2 regions of the Microbacterium rhizophilum genome follow, and region 1 is predicted to be linked to the other one. Evidence: predicted binding sites of a transcription regulator. Region 1 holds the regulator's gene; the other holds the start of a gene.
The links. The regulator LexA, encoded in region 1, represses DNA repair genes until DNA is damaged. The targets are predictions, from matches to a motif close to TCGAACANNTGTTCGA.

Region 1 (4,438 bases):
CCCCCGCCCGGGCCTTCGCCCGCGGGATCGGCGCTGAACATCAGCTCGTCGTCGCCCGTCCACTCGGGCTGCAGCGCCGCGACCGGCCCGGTGGCGGTGCGCCCGCCGGCGATCCGCACGTGATCCGTGACCGTGCCGTCGGGCCCGATCCGGCCGACGCGCAGCTCGGCGGCATCCCACGGCATGTCCGGGTGGTCCCACGCGATCCACGCCAGGCGGTCGCCCCGAGGGGCGGGATAGGCGAGGAAGCCGGATCCGACCGCCACGCTCAGGATCGCGGAGGCGTCGTCCGCGGCCGAGCCGTCCAGCGGGATCACGACGATGTCGCGTGCGGGGATGCGGTCGGCGCGCAGCGTCTCGCGCACGGCCCACAGGCGTCCCTCGGCGAAGGTGAGGTCGCCGAACGACATGCCGAGACCGGCGGGAGTGAGCGGGACGGGCTCGCCGTCCGCGGTCATCCGGTGGACGCGCTGATCCGATCCCTCGACGAACAGCAGCTCGCCGTCGTCCGTCGCGGTCCACGCGCCGCCGCCGTACTCGTGCACGCGGGAGCGCGCGCTCCACGGCGCCGGCAGCAGCACATCCGGCTCGCCGTCGGCCTGGCGCAGGATCGCGGTGCGCCCCCTCTCGGCGGGGACGCTCTCGCTCCACCAGATCTCGCCCCGCGGGCCGACGAACCGCGCGCCGTCGAGGCGCGGGGACCCGCCCGCGATGTCGGACGCCTGCAGCGGCGACGGCCAGGAACCGTAGGGAAGCGTGGACATGCCCCCACGCTATCGGGAGGCTCGGACGCGGGTCAGACCGCGCGCATCACCGCGACGATCTTGCCCAGCACCACGGCCTCGTCGCCGAGGATCGGCTCGAAGGCGGAGTTGCGGGGCAGCAGCCACGTGTGCCCGTCGCGCTGGCGGAACACCTTCACGGTGGCCTCGCCGTCGAGCATGGCCGCGACGATGTCGCCGTTCTCCGCCGTGTTCTGCACGCGCACGACGACCCAGTCGCCGTCGCAGATCGCGGCGTCGATCATCGACTCGCCGCTGACCTTGAGCATGAACAGCTCGCCCTTGCCGACGAGCTGCCGCGGGAGGGGGAAGATCTCCTCGACCTGCTGGTCGGCCGTGATCGGCACGCCCGCGGCGATGCGGCCCACGAGCGGCACCATCGCGGCGTCGCCGACGCTCGGCACGCCCGCATCGAGGTTCTCGCCGGACTGGCCGGGCAGGTCGATCAGCACCTCCATCGCGCGCGTCTTGCCGGGGTCGCGCCGCAGGTAGCCGCTGAGCTCGAGCTGGCCGAGCTGATGCGTGACGCTCGAGAGCGACTTGAGCCCCACCGCGTCGCCGATCTCGCGCATGGTGGGCGGGTAGCCCTTGGACTGGATGGAGCGCTGGATGACCTCCAGGATCGCCAGCTGCTTGTCGCTCAGGCTCTTGCGCCGACGCGTACGACGCTTCTCGTCGAGTTCGGCGGGCGTCGTGGCGGCGCTCATCTGACCGGCTCCTTCTCCTCCGACGGTGAATGTCGGTGGCCCGTGGTGGGGTGTCTCTGTCATCGAAACCGTATCCGAACCGGCCCGGGATTCGGAAGATCCGTTCGAGCGTGTCGCGGATCGGGTCGGACCGGATTTCGAAGAAGGCGTTGACACATTCGAAGATTCGAAGATAGATTCGGAACAGAGCTTCGCATCCGGCCCTCCCGGCCGAGGTGCCGGGTGCGAAGCCTCTCCGAACGAAGAAGGAGCATCCGATGAGCACGGTCAGCATCACCGCATACGAGGTCCCGGCCCGCACGCGGGTGAGCGGCGCTCGCACGGCGACGCGCCTGCGGCTGACGCGCCGCGGGCGCCGCGTGCTCGCGGCGATCGCAGCCGCCCCCGTCGCCGCCGGTCTCGCGCTCGCGATCGTGAGCGGAGGCGGAGCGCTCGCGTCGCGCGACGCCGGCGCGCCTGCGGGCACCTTCGACTCCGTCACGGTGATGCCCGGCGAGTCGCTGTGGTCCATCGCCGAGGAGGTGGCCCCCGCCGCCGACCCCCGCGACGTGGTCGACGCGATCATCGCGCTGAACCAGCTGCCGTCCTCGGCGGTCGCCGCGGGCGAGCGCCTCGCGATCCCGGCCGAGTACTCCGCCGGCTGACCCGGCGGGGCCGCCGTCCCGCGGCCCTAGCATGGAAGGGTGACGGTCTCTCTCGACGACTTGCCGATCCGCGACGACCTGCGCGGCCAGAAGCCCTACGGAGCGCCCCAGGCGCCGCTTCCCGTGGCGCTCAACGTCAACGAGAACACGCATCCGGTGCCTCCGGAGGTCGCGGACGACATCGCCGACGCGGTCGCGCAGGCGCTGCGGGACGTGAACCGCTACCCCGATCGCGAGTTCCTCGAGCTGCGCGAGGGCTTCGCGCAGTACCTCGGCCACGGCGTCGACCCGTCCCAGATCTGGGCCGGCAACGGCTCCAATGAGGTGCTGCAGCACCTGCTGCAGGCCTTCGGCGGTCCCGGGCGCACGGCGTTCGGGTTCGAGCCGACCTACTCGATGTACCGGTTGCTCACGCGCGGCGTCGGCTCCGAGTGGCTCGCCGGCACGCGCGGTCACGACTACCGGATCAGCCCCGAGGACGCCGCCCGCCAGGTCGCCGACGCGCGACCCGACGTGGTCTTCCTGTGCGCGCCGAACAACCCCACGGGCACCCCCCTCTCGCTCGACGTCGTCGAGGCCGTCTACGACGCCGCCGACGGCATCGTGATCGTGGACGAGGCCTACCAGGAGTTCGCGCCGCGCGACTCGCCGTCCGCCATCACGCTGCTCGGAGGCCGGCCGCGGCTGGCCGTCTCGCGCACCATGAGCAAGGCGTTCGCGTTCGCGGGCGCGCGCGTCGGCTACCTGGTGGCCGATCCGGTCCTGATCGACGCACTCCGGCTCGTCCGGCTGCCGTACCACCTCAGTGCGCTGACCCAGGCCGCCGCGACCGCCGCGCTGCGTCACGCCGACACGATGCTGGGCATGGTCGACGAGATCGTCGCGCAGCGCGACCGGATGGGCGCCACGCTCGAAGCGCTCGGCTACCAGGCGCACGAGTCGTGGACGAACTTCATCCTGTTCGGCGGCGTCCAGGACCCGGCCGCCACGTGGCAGGCGCTCTACGACCGTGGCGTGCTCATCCGCGACATCGGCATCCCCGGTCACCTGCGCGTGACCGCGGGCACCGAGGAGGAGACCACCGCGTTCCTCGAGGCGCTCTCCGATCTCGGGGGTCGCTGAGGCCGGCCCCGGAGCGCGGTGCCGTGCCCCGACTAGGATCGAAGGCATGACGACTGCCCGAATCGCGCGCCGCACCCGCTCCACCAGCGAGTCGAGCGTGGAGCTGGAGCTGAACCTCGACGGCACCGGCAGGAGCTCGATCTCGACGAGCGTGCCGTTCTTCGACCACATGCTCACGGCGTTCGCGAAGCACTCGCTCACCGACCTGACCGTGACGGCCACGGGCGACACGCACATCGACGCGCACCACACGGTGGAGGACGTCGCGATCGTCCTCGGGCACGCGATCCGCGAGGCGCTCGGCGACAAGGCCGGCATCTCGCGCTACGGCGACGCGCTCGTGCCCCTCGACGAAGCGCTCGCGCAGGCCGTCGTGGACATCTCCGGGCGCCCGTACCTCGTGCACGAGGGCGAGCCCGCGGGCTTCGAGCAGCACCTGATCGGCGGCCACTTCACCGGATCGCTCGTGCGCCACACGTTCGAGGCCCTCGCGTTCAACGCGGGCCTCACCGTGCACGTCCGGGTGCTGTCGGGCCGCGACCCGCACCACATCGCCGAGGCGGAGTACAAGGCGTTCGCGCGCGCGTTCCGGCAGGCCAAGGCACTCGACCCGCTGGTGGAGGGCGTGCCGTCGACCAAGGGCGCGCTGTGAGCGCAGCCGCCGACGAGAGCCGGGACGCCGGGCGCCGCCCGGTCGTCGCGGTCCTGGACTACGGCTCCGGCAACATCCACTCCGCCGTCAAGGCGCTGGATGCCGCCGGCGGCGACGTGCACCTGACGCGCGACCCGGGGCTCATCCGCGAGGCCGACGGTCTGCTGGTGCCTGGCGTGGGCGCGTTCCAGGCCGTCATGGACCAGCTGCGCGCGGTGCGCGGCCCCGAGATGATCGAGCGCCGCCTCGCCGGCGGCCGCCCCGTGCTGGGCATCTGCGTCGGCATGCAGGTCATGTTCGAGCGCGGCGTCGAGCGCGGTGTCGAGACCGAGGGCCTCGGCGAGTGGCCCGGCGTCGTGGACGAGCTCAAGGCGCCTGTCGTGCCCCACATGGGCTGGAACACGGTCGAGGCGGGGGAGGGCTCGCGCCTGTTCCGCGGCCTGGAGGACGAGCGGTTCTACTTCGTGCACTCGTTCGCCGCCCAGGAGTGGACGCTCGAGGCGCACGGTCCGTTCGCCCAGCCCGTGGTGA
Region 2 (4,438 bases), on a different contig from region 1:
TCACGATCACGGGCCGCCACGGATCCGCCTCGGCGAACACGGGCGCGAGGCGGGCGAGCAGGTAGATGCCCGCCTTCACCATGGCCGCCGCGTGCAGGTACGCGCTGACCGGGGTGGGCGCGGCCATCGCGCCGGGCAGCCAGAAGTGGAACGGGAAGATCGCCGACTTGCTGAGCGCGCCGACCAGCAGCAGCACGAGGGCGACGTTCACGAGCGGTCCGGTCGGGGCCTGCTCCAGGGTGCCGCTCAGGCTCGTGGTCCCGGTGGCGGCCGCGAGCATCACGACGCCGATCAGCATCACGAGGCCGCCCAGCGTGGTGACGAGCAGCGCCTGCAGCGCGGCCCGGCGACTGCCCGCGCGCAGGTGGTAGTGGCCGATCAGGAGGTACGACAGGATGCTCGTGATCTCCCAGAACATCACGAGCACGACGATGTCGTCGGTCAGCACCAGGCCGTACATCGCCCCGGCGAACGCGAGCAGCACGCTCGAGAACCGGCCGAGGCCGTCGGTCTTGCCGCGGAAGTACCAGCGGCAGTAGATCATCACGAGCGCGCCCACGCCGCTGACGACGAGCGCCATGATCCAGCCGAGCGTGTCCATCCGCATCGAGATGTCGATGCCGAGCGGGCGGATCCATTCGTATGCCGCGAACGGGATGTCCCGGTCGAGCACGCGCGCTCCCATCAGGACCGCGTGCACGAACGCCGCGAGCGGGAACAGGGCCCCGACGTAGAACACCCGTGCACCGAGCGGCTTCGCGAGGAGCGTCAGCAGCAGCGACCCGGTGGCGAACGACAGCAGGAGAGGCAGCATGGGCGTCTCCTCGGCGCGTCGGGCGAAAGCGGCGGCTCAGGCAGGCGGAAAGTGTCTGCCCACTCTACCTGGGGACTTGTCCCCCGGGGTCCGGGTTCGGGCCCGAGCGCCTCAGCCGTGCGCGGCCGCGGCCGCGCGCGCCGCGGCGGGAAGCGCGTCGGCGATGCGCGACAGCGCCGCGTCGTCGTGCGCCGCCGTGAGGAACCACGCCTCGAACACGCTCGGCGGCAGGGCCACCCCCGCGTCGAGCATGGCGTGGAAGAACGGACGGTAGCGGAACGCGTCCTGCGCCTTGGCAGCGGGGTAGTCGCGCGGCGCCTCCGCCGCGAACACCGGGTTGAACAGGCTGCCGGCGCGCGAGATCGCGTGCTCGACGCCCTCCGCGGCGAGCGCCGCCGACACCTCGAGCGCGACGCGATCGGCCGCCGCGTCGACCGCGGCGTAGACCTCGGGGGTCGCGAGGCGCAGGGTCGCGATGCCCGCCGCGACCGAGAGCGGATTCCCCGACAGCGTGCCGGCCTGGTACACCGGGCCCACGGGCGCGAGCTGCTCCATGACCGCTGCCTTCCCGCCGAGCGCGGCGAGCGGCATCCCCCCGCCGATGACCTTGCCGAACGTGATGATGTCGGGCTCGTACGCCTCGCCGGCCTCGACCTGCAGGCCCCAGTAGCCGGCGGGCCCGACCCGGAACCCGGTGAGCACCTCGTCCAGGATCAGCAGCGCGCCGTGCTCGTGCGCGATGGCCGCGAGGCCGGCGTTGTAGCCGTCGGCGGGCCGGACGACGCCCATGTTCGCGGGCGCGGCCTCGACGATGATGGCCGCGATCTGATCGGGACGCTCGGCGAAGATCGCCCGCACGGCGTCCAGGTCGCCGTAGGGCGCGACGAGCGTCTGCGCCGCGATCGGCGCGGGCACGCCCGCGGTGCCGGGCAGCGCGAGGGTCGCGAGGCCCGACCCGGCGGCGGCCAGGAGGCCGTCGGAGTGCCCGTGGTAGTTGCCGTCGAACTTGATCAGCAGGTCGCGGCCGGTGACGCCGCGGGCGAGCCGGATCGCGGTCATGGTCGCCTCGGTGCCGGTGGACACGAGACGCACCTGCTCGACGGGCTTCAGGCCGCCGGCGGCGACGCGGCCGGCGACCAGGTCGGCGAGCTCGACCTCGCCCTCGGTGGGGGCACCGAACGACAGGCCGCGCGTGGCCGCCTCGCGCACGGCCTCGACGACCTCCGGATGCGCGTGGCCCAGCAGCGCGGGACCCCACGACGCGACGAGGTCGACGTATTCCCGGCCCGCGGCGTCCGTGACGTACGCGCCTCGCGCCGACTGCACGAACCGCGGCGTCCCACCCACGGACCCGTACGCCCGGACCGGCGAGTTCACGCCCCCGGGGATGACCTCGCGGGCGTGGGCGAACAGGGTGTCGTTGCGATCGGCCATGGCTCCATTGTCTCGCGCCCCGGCTGACGTCGATCCGAGAGGCCCCGCAGGATCACGGGCCGTGACAGGTCCGCATAATCGACCAGCACTGTCGCATCGGCGACGGGCTTCGGCTGCGGAGTGAGTGAAGGCGATCCGTGAAGCCGACTTTCTCCCCGCCCCACCCGAGTTTCGAACAAATGTCCGAGGCTGGTGGGATGATGGGCGCATGCCGAAGTTCTCCGATTCCGACGGGCTCACCTGGGGTTTCACCCCGGGTGAGCGGGCGCGGACGCGGGCGGGCGTCGAGCGGTTGAAGCAGATCCGGTCGGAGCGGGCGGCCATGGACGCGGAGGAGGCTGCGCTGCTGGCGGGGCTCGCCGGGATCGCGGTGGATCAGATCGGCCGGATGCCGTCGAACAGCGACTGCGCATTCCCGCTGCGGTCGATGGCCACCGAACTGGGACTCGCGCTGAAGGAGCCGCCGCGGGCGATGCAGGGACGGATGGAGCGGGCTTCCGAGCTGGTCGCCAAGTTCCCCGCCACGCATGCCGCGCTCGCGGGCGGCCGGATCACCGACCGGCACGCCCGCGCCGTCGCGGACGCCGGGGCCGACATCTCCGAGCCCGGCGCGCGGGCCGCCTACGAGACAGCGGTGCTCGCTCTCGCCGAGAAGACCACGCCGTACCGGATCAAGGAGCTCGCCAAGCAGGTCGCCGACACGCATCAGCCCACCGCGATCATCGATCGGCATGAGAAGGCGAGGGCGGATCGCGGCGCGTTCGTGGAGGATCTGCCCGACGGGATGGCGATGCTGGGCCTCATCGGTCCCGCTGTCAGAATCCACGCCGCCTATGACCGCCTCACCGGCTGCGGTCGGGCCGTCAGACGCGATCGCCGCGCCCTCATCCGCGAGCTCGACGGTGCCGAGCCGGGTCCGGAGGATCCGGCGCACGTGAAGTACCTCGACGACCGTCACCTGGCGCAGTTGCGCTCGGACATCGCGCTGGACCTGCTGCTGACCGGCACCCCCACCGGGCACGACCTCGACCAGCACATCACCGCGACCGTCGAGATCACGATCCCGGTCGAGACGCTGGCGGGCCTGGACGACGGGCCCGCCCTGCTGGCCGGCTACGGTCCGATCGACCCCGACACCGCCCGCCGCCTCGCCGGCCATGCGCCTGGCTGGGAGCGACTGTTCCTGAACCCGGACACCGGGGCGCTGCTCACCGTAGATCACTACGCGCCCTCGGCGGCGCAGCGCCGGTTCCTGCACGCGCGCGACAGGAGCTGCCGCGTCCCCGGCTGCACCACCAGGGCGAAGCACTGCGACATCGACCACACGATCCCGTACTCGACCGGCGGGATCACGAACGTGGAGAACCTGAACTGCGTCTGCGAGGGTCACCACATGATGAAGCACCACGCCCCCTGGGGCTTCACCAATCTCGGCCACGGCAGGATCAGGATCTCCAGCCCCTGCGGCTTCGACTACACCGAGGGACCGCCCCTGCTCTTCCCGGCCCTCGGACCACCCGCGCCCTTCTGATGCCCAGGCGGGTCATCCCGACTCGCTGCGCTCGCTCGATGACCGGGCCCGGGCAGCGCCTCTTGGGAGCGAAGCGACCCGCGCAGCTGCGCGGCCTAGAGCGCCTCGCGCAGCCACCCCGCGGCCTCGGCGGCCCAGTAGGTGAGGATCGCGTCGGCGCCCGCGCGACGGATGCCGAGCAGCGACTCCGTGATGGCGCCGCGGCGGTCGATCCAGCCGTTGGCCGCGGCCGCCTCGATCATCGAGTACTCGCCCGACACCTGGTACGCCCACACCGGCACGTCGACCGAGGCGCGCACGTCGGCGAGCACGTCGAGGTACGGCAGCGCCGGCTTGACCATGACGACGTCGGCGCCCTCCTCGACGTCGAGCAGGGCCTCCTTCACGCCCTCGCGGCCGTTTCCGGAATCCATCTGGTACGTGCGGCGGTCGCCCTTGAGCTGCGAGTCCACGGCCTCGCGGAACGGCCCGTAGAACGCGCCCGCGTACTTCGCCGAGTAGGCCAGGATCAGCGTGTCCGTGAAGCCCTCCGCGTCGAGCGCGTCGCGCACGGCCGCGACCTGGCCGTCCATCATCCCCGACAGGCCGAGCAGCGCGGATCCGGCCCGCGCCTGCGCCACTCCCATCGCGGCGTACCGCTCGAGCGTCGCGTCGTTGTC

Region 2: AAD528_RS09335 (HNH endonuclease signature motif containing protein) is a predicted target of LexA. The motif match lies at 2,420-2,435, and genes of this name have one in related genera.

What each region holds. Positions count from the first base shown of each region.
Region 1 is NZ_JBCNUN010000010.1:27,409-31,846, reverse strand. It holds gene AAD528_RS14765 (prolyl oligopeptidase family serine peptidase) at 1-764, opposite strand, end outside; gene lexA (transcriptional repressor LexA) at 797-1,489, opposite strand; gene AAD528_RS14755 (LysM peptidoglycan-binding domain-containing protein) at 1,747-2,133, shown strand; gene AAD528_RS14750 (histidinol-phosphate transaminase) at 2,173-3,255, shown strand; gene hisB (imidazoleglycerol-phosphate dehydratase HisB) at 3,302-3,907, shown strand; gene hisH (imidazole glycerol phosphate synthase subunit HisH) at 3,904-4,438, shown strand, end outside.
Region 2 is NZ_JBCNUN010000004.1:178,973-183,410, reverse strand. It holds gene AAD528_RS09345 (Na+/H+ antiporter subunit A) at 1-814, opposite strand, end outside; gene hemL (glutamate-1-semialdehyde 2,1-aminomutase) at 926-2,248, opposite strand; gene AAD528_RS09335 (HNH endonuclease signature motif containing protein) at 2,457-3,779, shown strand; gene hemB (porphobilinogen synthase) at 3,875-4,438, opposite strand, start outside.